2 linked regions of the Cecembia calidifontis genome follow. The protein of the gene in region 1 interacts with the protein of each later gene in a pairwise test. Links are inferred from orthologs where the notes say so. Each region holds a gene or a part of one and is shown on either strand. Other genes may lie near its edges.

Region 1 (4,377 bases):
TTTGATATCATGGTCAAAGAGATCATCAAAGAAAACGGCGTGGTGGACAAGTTTATGGGAGATGCTGTAATGGCAACCTTTAAAGGGGATTTTCATTTGGACCGTGCCATTGATTCCTGTCTGTCCATCAGGGAAAAATTGAAAAATGCAGATATAGGATTAGATGCCGGAAGCTACAAACCTGAGGTATCCATTGGAATCAATACCGGAGAAATGGTATGGGGAAATATTGGTTCGGTTACCTTAAAAAGACTTGATTATACCGTAATTGGAGATACTGTTAATGTGGCTGCAAGGCTGCAAGCCTTGGCCGATAAAAACCAAATACTGATTTCAGAAAAATGCTATGAACTGGTAAAGGAATCATTTAAGTGCAATGAAATCGGCCTATTAGAACTCAAAAACAAACAAAAACCAATAAAAGCATTTGAAGTAGTAGAGTGAGGGGAAAAGGAAAAAATACAAAAAACCGTTAATTATGAGTTCTTCCAAGAAGATCCATTGGAAATCCATATTCTCCCTGAAATCCATAATATATACCATATCAGGAGTCCTTTTGGCAGTTATTGGTTTACAGGGGTTTATGGTACCCAATAATTTTTTGGATGGCGGAGTGACTGGAATTTCGATCCTGGTGACGGGTTTTGCAAATATCCATATCAGTATCCTTTTAGTCCTATTCAACATTCCATTTTTAATTTTGGGTTATAAAAAAATCGGGCCTGTTTTTGCCATGAAAGCATCTTTTGCAGTAATCTTGCTGGCATTGGGAATGTACTTTATACAGATACCGACTTTCACGACGGATAAAGTATTGATTGCTGTTTTTGGAGGCTTCTTTATCGGGATGGGAATAGGCTTTGTAATCCGGGGAGGAGGAGTGATTGATGGTCTGGAAATCATCGGCTATTACACCCAAAAAAAGTCAGGCCTCACTTCAGGCGAAACCATCATGGTCCTTAATTCCCTGATCATTTTAGGGGCAGCCTTTGAGTTTGGAATTGAAACGGCCATGTATTCTATACTCGTTTATTTTACAGCGATGAAAACCTCTGACTATGTGGTGGATGGTTTTGAGGAATACACTGCACTCACCATCATTTCCAAGGATTATGAACAGATCAAAGAACTCATCGTAAAAGATTTTGGGAAGGCCATTTCAGTCTATAAAGGAGAAAGGGGCTATTTACCGAATAGTTTTGATATCAAATCCGATTGTGATATCATTATGTCCATAGTGACCCGGTTAGAAATACATAGGATCAAAGAGGCTGTCTCTGAAATTGATCCCAATGCATTCTTCTATGTCCAAAGTATCAAGGAGGTTAAAGGAGGTATCATCAAAAGAAAAAGCGACTTTTAAAAGTGAAAGACAGGTTCTCTCTTTTATACCAAAAGTATATGGCATTTCTGGAAAAAAACATTCCGGATCATTTGACCTATCACAGCGCCTCCCACACCAAAGATGTGATCGAAAAGGTCAAGTTGATCGGTAACATAGAAAACCTCAGTGACAAAGACCTTGAATTAACAAAAGTTGCGGCCTTGTTCCATGACATGGGATACCTTGTCCAAAAAAATGGACATGAAAATATAAGCTGCGAAATTGCAAAAAAAGAGCTTCCCCCCTGGGGATTTTCTGAAAAGGAAATCAATGAAATCTGCACTGCAATCATGGCAACCAAGGTTCCTCAAAAACCCAAAAATCATCTCGGCAAAATTTTAGCGGATGCGGATTTGGAATATTTAGGAACAGAACATTTTGAGAAAGGAACTTCACTGCTATTCCAAGAATTGAAGTATACAGATCCTTCTCTAGATGAAGAAAAATGGATTGAAATACAAATTGAATTTTTAAGGCAACACCAATACCATACCCATTTTTGTAGATCCAACCGTGAACCTAAAAAAAAGGAACACCTCCAAAAATTAATTCAAAGAAAATAACACGCATAATCTCAAATTTGAAGGATTGCTTCCTACCTCATCAAAGTACCAAAATCTTTAATTCCCTTTTTCTCAGCCATTTTCAAAAGTTTCAAAAGCAATTGGCCGGTAAGGAATGCATCTCCGGCAGCTGTATGCCTGTCATCAAGTTCAATACCATAGCGCTCACACAAATTGTCCAGGGAATATTCGCCAGGTTTACCCATAGAAGGGTCATAGTGGGGACCCTTTTCCAACCTCATGGCCAAATATTGGGTATCCAGGACCGGATTGAGCAACTTTTTCAGGCCAAATGGCTTCAATACTTTTTCGAGCATCAACAAATCAAAACCAATATGATGGCCGACAATAATGTCCCTCCCGATATAGTCCAAAAATTGCTTCGCAAAATCTTTGATGGTCAATCCTTCAATTGGATCAATGATTTCATGGACCTGAATGGCTTCTTTGTTTTTAACAGGTGTTTTTAAATAGATTTCCTGAGCAGTATCAATCTTTAAAACATAAGACCTGAGCTTAATGGCGCCAAAAGAAATAATAAAGTCCTTTTTGGGGTCCAAACCCGTAGTTTCTGTATCCAAAACCACGAATGTAAGTTGGCTGATAGGACGCATGGGGGGAATTGGTTTTTCAAAAAGACTTTCGTATGTTTCTACGAAAGCCGTTTTGGGCAATTCTTTTCCAAAAATCCTGCTCAGCCAGTTCATATCAGTTTCTGAAATAACCCAATTGGAACCTCACCTGAATGATCTTCTGCAGCTCATCTATGGGGGCAAAGGCATTTTTCAACAATTGCCGCTGCAGTTTACCCAATTTTTCAGGCTGTATATACCTCCCTGAACTCCCGGAATTCAATCCCTCGATGGCCCTCATCCGCATCAAAATTTCATAAGCCTTTCCTGCTTCCAACATGAGTTCTCTATAATTGGGCTCCAAGTCTGCCAATTTTTCGAAGCGCTTAAAAGTATTGTTGATGCCAACCACCCGGTGACTGAGCACCAATAACCTCGCAATATCCGCCAAAGGCATCATGGCTCTCAATTTAATATCAAATTTATCCTTCTGCTCCCCTGATTTCTCTACAATGAAATTTCTGAAAAATCCCAATGGGGGCGGATTCAAAAGTGCATTCTTTGCCAGGAAATTGAGGAAAATGCTTTTTCCGGCAATTTCATTATAAATATGCTCTGTAAGCTCTTCGGCCAAGACTTTATTGCCAATTATGGCCCTATAATCGAAAAAAATCGTAGCGTTCATCAAGGCCTGTTGGTTAGGGCTGTGGATCCAGTCAGAAAACATGGCTTTCCAAGTGGATAATGGCTGACAATATTTGGGATTATTGGCCATAATATCTGCCGGGCAAGGCTTAAAACCACAGGCCAGCAGGATTTCTATCACCTGTTGGGCTATCAGCAACATGTACTCCTTGGTTTCCTCCACTTTGGAAAGGGGTACGTTTTCAAATACGATCGCATTGTCAAGGTCAGTCCTCAACAACTGCTCCTCCCTGCCTTCTGAACCCAAAGAAAGGAAACAGAATTTGACTTTTGAAATCTCCGGAAAATCAGGGTCATGTTTCTTCTTTGCCATCTCAACCGCCCTCCGAATGATGATGTCATTGATTTCCGATATGATACTCGCCACGAACTCAATGGAAACCTCATTTTCAAGGTAATAAGCCAATAGCTTCTCTGCCCTGTCCCTAATTTTGGCCATTTCATGGATTTCCCAGGTATTCATCAGGGCATTGATCAATACCGCTGGACTATTCCCCTGAGAAAGTAATATATCATGATCCGATAGGATACCGGTTATTGGGCTATCCGATGAACCATCTTCTGTAAAAATGAGGTGATGCAACCTGTTTTTGATCATGGTTAGGTAAAGTTCAGAAAAGGCAGCATCTTTCCTTTTGGTAATTACAGGTGTCGTCATCAATTCCTCAACGGGGGTGTCATAACTTTTATTCCGCGCAATCAACCTATTCCTCAGGTCTTTATCGGTAATAATACCTAAGGGATGATCTTTTTCATTGACTATGACTATGGATCCAACACCCTTTTCAGCCATAGCAGCTACCGCATCCCTGATGAGGGTATGCTGAGGACAGGTAAGTACATCCGAAGAATAATTGAGATCAGACTGACCGGTAAAAATCAAAAGTCCACTGTCTCTGGAGATTTCTTTAAAAGTAGTTCTTGCTTTTTGGGATTGGGAAAGGTCCGTTCTCACTACTACCTGTCCCGAAGCAAAGCCGGCAGCAAAATATAAGCCCACACGGCTGTTTTCATGGAGTATTTTTTCAAAAACCGCTACCGGAATAGCATATACCAAACTTTCTTCCTTCACCCTGGCATTGAGGAGATAGGGCCTTTTACCGAGCAAAGCCAAAACCCCAAACACATCCCCTTCATCACATACTTCTACAAT
Region 2 (6,459 bases), 930 kb from region 1 along the record:
GTCCATCTGCCCAATAGCTGTTTAGATATTGGCCATTGATGTAAGTATGGACAATAATCATGGAAGAGGTGTCTCTCTTATGGATGGTGAATTCATTCAATGCAAAATTCGTCCCGTTGAATACAGGCCTAGAGGACTCCAAACTTACCAAGGTCCTGGATTCAAGGCTATATTCGCCCTCAAAAAGGGCGTTAATCGCCTTTTGAATATTTTCCTTGGCCACTGTGGCCAAAAAGCCCATCCTACCGGTATTGATACCCAAGATCGGGATTTCTAACCTCCCTACCTGTATGACTGTATCCAATAATGTTCCGTCCCCTCCTACAGAAAGCACAAAATCCATCTCCTTCATTTCCTCTTTGGAACTGATGACTTGGGCATCTGAAAGTTTTGAAGAGGGCCTTTTGAAGGATTTGGAGAAACTTTCTGTAAAAAAGATCCGGCTCCCCCGGTTTTTCAATAAACCTATCAATTGTTCAATAAACGGTACAAATTCTTTTTTCAGGTTTATTCCATGAAGGACAGTGTTCATTGCGGAGCTGTTAAATATTCAAGAAGCGGAATAGGTTACCAATCCTTTCCTGTTCTTCACTGATGTTGTTTTCTTCCTGATATTGGTCTAAAATCTTAAAACCAAACCTTTCGAGGGTGGCTTTTATATGCCTCAGTTCTGTTTTATCCAATTTTAATGTCAACTTGATTTTGCTGTCATCAAGCGGGTCATTGGAAATGAAACTACTTAATATCTTGGCATTTTCTGATTCGATAATCCTGGCAATTTCAAAAAGACTGTAATCCGTCATATACATGGACAAAACCAGTACAGCACCATGGGATTGAATGGATAGGGTATCGGCAAAAGCCCCAATAGCATCCTCCATGGTGACTACACCCAGGTATTTTTTATCCCTGTCAACGACGGCCACCATATTGATATCAAATTCGGAGGAAACTTTGATGACATCATAGATATGCTTATCGAAATAGACAAAACAAGTCGGGCATATGAGATCAAATTCGGCGATTTTTGATTCCGGTTTGTTCTTGGTATAAATCTGATCGTCCGTCAAAAAGCCCAGAAAATTACCATTATCTACCACAGGCAAAACATTGGTTCTGATCTCTTCCATCCAGGACAAAGCCATCTTGGCCTTATCCGTTAGCTTCAAAGGAGGTATGAGATTATTGATGAATTCGTATGCCTGCATGGACTAAAGATATTTAAATTGTTCCGAAATATAAAACAGGTATGGCAAGTATCTGGTTCAAATAAAAAATTTCCTGACAATTTGTGCCAGGGATGAGGCAGCTCCAAAGGATATCCCTTATTTTAGATGTCCCAAAATTCAGGAGTTTGTATGTACATTATTTTTGATACCGAAACCACAGGATTACCCAGGAATTATGATGCCCCAATGGAAGATTTGGACAACTGGCCCCGCCTGGTCCAGATTGCCTGGCAGCTCCATGATGCCAAGGGAAAACTGATTTCCAACCATAATTATATTGTCAAACCAGAGGGCTTTACCATTCCATACAATGCGGAAAAAGTCCACGGCATCTCCACAGCAAGGGCGACCAAAGAAGGCCATGACCTGGAAAAAGTACTTCAGGTTTTCAATGATGATGTGGAAAAGGCCCAATACCTGGTAGGCCATAACATCGGCTTTGACATCAATGTGGTAGGTTCAGAATTTCTTAGAAAGCAAATCCCGATGAAATTGAGGGAGATGCAGGAACTGGACACCAAAGACCTTGCCACCGATTTTTGTGCCATCCCAGGAGGCAAGGGCGGTAAATTCAAATGGCCCACCCTAACCGAACTACATCACAAACTTTTCGGCAACGGTTTTGCTGATGCCCATGATGCCGCCTATGACGTGGATGCCACAGCAAAATGCTTTTTTGGGCTTATCACCCAGCAAGTCATCAAACCTGAGCCCGGGATAAGTTCAACAGAGGTAATTTATGAGGCCCCAAAATTGGATGTTGCAAATTTTGCCGCAGCCAAAGATGACACCAAAGCTGCAGCCAAAGAGATCCTCAAGGCAGCAGGGACAGCGGACATTTCAGAAATGGTGGACATGCCTTTTTCCCACCTCCATGTCCACACCCAATATTCGGTACTGCAGGCCACTTCTGAAATCCCCTCTTTGATTGCTCTGGCCAAAGAGATGAATATGCCGGCGATTGCTATAACCGATCACGGCAATATGATGGGAGCATTCCATTTTGTAAGGGCTGCTTTGTCTGCTAACATAAAACCTGTTATTGGTTGCGAATTCAACCTTTGTAGAGACAGAACCAACAAAAGCACCAAGGACGATGGTTTCCAGACTGTACTCCTGGCAAAAAATAAGAAAGGCTATCATAACCTGGCCAAATTGGCTTCTTACGCCAATATTGAAGGGTACTATTATGTCCCCAGAATAGACAAGGAATTGCTGGTACAGTTCAAAAGTGACCTGATTGCCACAACGGGAGGCCTTTGGGGAGAAATCCCCTATCTCATTCTCAATGTGGGCGACACCCAGGCCGAAGAGGCTTTTGTTTGGTGGAAAGAACAGTTTGGGGAGGATTTTTATGTGGAACTCAACAGACATGGCATCCCTGAAGAGGAAAAAGTAAACGAGGTATTGCTACAATTTGCCGAGAAATATGGTGTAAAATATTTTGCGGCAAACAACACCTATTACAATCAAAAAGTAGATGCTAAAGCGCACGATATTTTGCTTTGCGTTAAGGACGGGGAACTTGTAGAAAAGCCCAAAAAATATGTGGGCAAGCGGGGCAGGGAATTCAGGTTTGGTTTTCCAAACGATGAATTCTACCTCAAAAGCCCGGAAGAAATGAAAAAGCTTTTTGCAGATCTTCCTGAGGCCATAGCGTGCACCAATGAAATTGTAGAAAAAATCGAGACCTATAAGCTCCAAAGGGATGTATTGCTTCCAAAATTCGACATTCCGGATGAGTTCAAACATCCTGAAGACGAAATTGACGGGGGTAAAAGAGGAGAAAATGCCTACCTTAGACATTTGACCTACGAAGGAGCAAAAAAACGCTATCCGGTGATTACCGATGAAATCAGGGAAAGATTGGACTTCGAACTGGAGACCATAGAAAGGACCGGTTACCCGGGCTACTTTTTGATTGTGCAGGACTTCACAGGTGCCGCAAGGAAAATGGGCGTGTCCGTAGGTCCGGGAAGGGGTTCTGCCGCAGGATCCGCCGTAGCTTATTGCATAGGGATCACCAATGTGGATCCCATTGCTTATGACCTGCTATTTGAGAGGTTCCTCAATCCCGATAGGGTTTCCCTTCCCGATATTGATATTGACTTTGATGATGAAGGACGCCAAAAGGTAATCGATTATGTGATCAATAAATACGGGTCCAATCAGGTGGCCCAGATCATCACCTATGGTACCATGGCTGCAAAATCGGCCATCAGGGACACGGCAAGGGTGCTTAACCTTCCCTTGTCAGAAGCAGACCGATTGGCGAAATTGGTTCCTGACATCAAGCTCAAGGCTTTGTTTGACCTTTCCAAAGACAGGGCCAAGCTGTCGGAAAAACTGAAAGGCAACGGAGAAGACCTTACCAAAGCGGAAGAATTGATCCGGATTTCCAAAGGACAAGATGAGCTTTCCAAAACCATCAACCAGGCCAAAATCCTGGAGGGATCGGTAAGGAATACCGGTATCCATGCCTGTGGGGTGATTATTACACCGGATGACATTACCAACTTTGTCCCAGTAGCACTGGCCAAAGATTCCGACATGGTGTGTACCCAGTTTGACAACTCCGTAGTGGAAAGTGCCGGACTACTCAAGATGGACTTCCTTGGCCTAAAAACCCTGACCTTGATCAAGGATGCTGTTAAAATCGTGAAGGAAAGACATGGCATTGAGCTGGATCCGGACAATTTCCCAATTGATGATGCCAAAACATACGAACTGTTCCAAAGAGGCGAAACTGTCGGCATCTTCCAGTACGAATCTCCCGGTATGCAGAAATACATGAGGGAATTAAAACCCACTGTTTTTGCTGACCTTATTGCCATGAATGCTCTCTATCGTCCGGGGCCTTTGGAATACATCCCTTCTTTTATCAAAAGGAAGCATGGTCAAGAACCCATTACCTATGACCTGGATGATATGCAGGAATACCTGGAAGAAACCTACGGGATTACAGTTTATCAGGAACAGGTAATGCTTTTATCCCAAAAACTGGCCGGTTTTACCAAAGGTGAGGCAGACGTGCTCCGTAAGGCCATGGGTAAAAAGCAAAAGGATGTCTTGGATAAAATGAAGCCAAAGTTTATAGAACAGGCTTCTGCAAAAGGACATGATGCCAAAAAACTGGAAAAAATTTGGAAAGACTGGGAGGCATTTGCTTCTTATGCCTTCAATAAATCCCATTCCACCTGCTATGCATGGGTCGCTTATCAGACCGCCTATCTCAAAGCACACTACCCTGCTGAGTACATGGCCTCTGTACTGAGCAACAACATGAACGACATCACGCAGGTGACATTCTTTATGGAAGAATGCAAGCGTATGGGAATATCAGTTTTGGGACCGGATGTCAACGAATCCAAAAGTGGATTCACTGTGAACAAAGAAGGTCAGATCCGGTTTGGAATGGCCGCCATCAAAGGTGTAGGGGAAGCCGCTGTAGAGGCCATTGTGGAAGAAAGGGAGAAAAACGGGAAGTACAGCAGCATTTTCGAATTCTGTAAGCGTGTAAATAGCAGGGCCCTGAATAAAAAATCACTGGAATCCCTGGCTATGGCAGGAAGCTTTGATTGCTTCCCTCAGCACCATCGCCGACAGTATCTCGAAGCTCCTGAAGGGGATGTTACCTTGTTGGAAAAGGCGGTAAAATATGCCCAGAAAGTACAGCAGGAATCAGAAAGTGCTCAGGTAAGCTTATTTGGAGGAGGATCAGGAATGGAAGTTCCGCTTCCATCCGTGGCAGCTATGGAGCCATTCAGTCAATTGCAGGCTCTAAATATTGAAAAAGAGGTAGTTGGCCTTTATATCTCAGGACACCCCTTGGATCAGTTCAAGGTAGAAATGGAATCCTTTACGAATACCCCGCTGCCTGAATTCTCAGACATGGAAATCCTGAAGAAAAAAGGAGATATCAAGGCTGCGGGAATGGTTACCAGTTTTGCCCATAGGACCACCAAAACGGGTAAGCCTTTCGGTACACTTACCATGGAGGATTACCACGGTGGGCATACATTTTTCCTTTTCGGTGAGGATTACATCAAGTACAAAGAATACTTCATGACCGGTTGGTTCCTGTACCTGACAGGCTCAGTCCATCCAAACAAATGGAAGGAAAATGAGTTTGAATTCAAGATCAACAACATGATGTTGCTCAGTGAAGTCAGGGGAAAATTGATCAAAGGGCTCAGGGTAAACATTGATCTGGATGACCTAAGCTATGACCTGATGGAAAAGCTGGAAGAGATTACCAAAAAGTACAAGGGAGATGCCAAGCTGTACATCAATGTCATCGACAGCAAAGAAAACATCACCTTAGACCTGATGTCAAAACGCTACACGGTGGATCCTTCCAATGAAATGATCAAGGACCTCGGACAAATCCCAGAGGTGGTTTATCAGATCATTTGATGATTATGGAATTGCGGCAGGCTGGAATAAGACACCTTGAAAACCAGCATGCGGTTTGTAGAAATATTCAACCTGATTTGGAACTATTTACCGGGAATTTAAATTTGGATAGTATATTTGAAAATCAAGCATAAACAAAATTATCAATACGATGGCAAAAGCAATTGAAATTACTGACGCTAACTTTGAAGAAATATTAAAATCAGACAAGCCTGTACTGGTGGACTTTTGGGCAGAATGGTGCGGTCCTTGTAAAATGATCGGCCCAATTGTGGAAGAATTGGCCGGGGATTATGAAGGCAAAGCAGTAGTCGGCAAAGTGGATGTGGACTCCAACCCGGCAGTGGCTTCAGCTTTGGGAATCAGAAGTATCCCAACTTTGATGTTCTTTAAAGGAGGTCAGATCGTGGACAAGCAAGTAGGCGCAGTTCCTAAAGCTATCCTTGCTCAAAAATTGGATGCAGTTCTTTAAGAAAATACGATAAAGCAAAACAAAATCCCGAAGCGAATACTCCGGGATTTTTGTTTTTATAACACCTTGACCTTGATGCTTCTGTAATAAATGACACTCTCGGGGTCATGGGCCTGAATGGCAAATGTACCTTTGTCTATTCTTTTTTCGCCGGCATTGGCTGGTCTGTTTTCATCTTTAGACTCCACATATTCCATTACCGTTTCCCCGTTCAGCTTTACCGTAACATGATCTCCTTTGACAATGATATGGGTAGTATACCATTCCCCATCTTTGACATAAGTTTCTCTCACATCATTGAAGGCATAAAGGCTTCCTGATTTCCTCCAGTCCCCATGGGTC

What was found. The genes of interacting proteins can lie anywhere in the genome.
Region 2: the proteins of BC751_RS05810 (region 1) and dnaE interact in binary tests that used the Escherichia coli proteins (3 or more experiments, as listed by UniProt). The link is inferred for Cecembia calidifontis from one-to-one orthologs.

Annotation. Positions count from the first base shown.
Region 1 is NZ_SGXG01000001.1:1,342,852-1,347,228, reverse strand. Bases 818-3,616 are described here. They hold BC751_RS05810 (3'-5' exonuclease), read right to left. Parts: upstream 2,655-3,616; coding sequence 1,980-2,654; downstream 818-1,979. Other genes in these bases: BC751_RS05805 (DUF294 nucleotidyltransferase-like domain-containing protein), read right to left, coding at 2,656-3,616; BC751_RS05815 (HD domain-containing protein), read left to right, coding at 1,366-1,947; BC751_RS05820 (YitT family protein), read left to right, coding at 818-1,363. In the rest of the region: BC751_RS05825 (adenylate/guanylate cyclase domain-containing protein), read left to right, coding at 1-444; more of BC751_RS05820, read left to right, coding at 479-817; more of BC751_RS05805, read right to left, coding at 3,617-4,377. UniProt on the Escherichia coli protein: DNA polymerase III is a complex, multichain enzyme responsible for most of the replicative synthesis in bacteria. The epsilon subunit contain the editing function and is a proofreading 3'-5' exonuclease.
Region 2 is NZ_SGXG01000001.1:416,895-423,353, forward strand. What follows is about bases 965-5,845. They hold dnaE (DNA polymerase III subunit alpha), read left to right. Parts: upstream 965-1,358; coding sequence 1,359-5,645; downstream 5,646-5,845. Other genes in these bases: BC751_RS01855 (CBS domain-containing protein), read right to left, coding at 965-1,208; trxA (thioredoxin), read left to right, coding at 5,797-5,845. In the rest of the region: BC751_RS01850 (NAD kinase), read right to left, coding at 1-532; more of BC751_RS01855, read right to left, coding at 543-964; more of trxA, read left to right, coding at 5,846-6,117; BC751_RS01870 (3-keto-disaccharide hydrolase), read right to left, coding at 6,174-6,459. UniProt on the Escherichia coli protein: DNA polymerase III is a complex, multichain enzyme responsible for most of the replicative synthesis in bacteria. This DNA polymerase also exhibits 3' to 5' exonuclease activity. The alpha chain is the DNA polymerase catalytic subunit.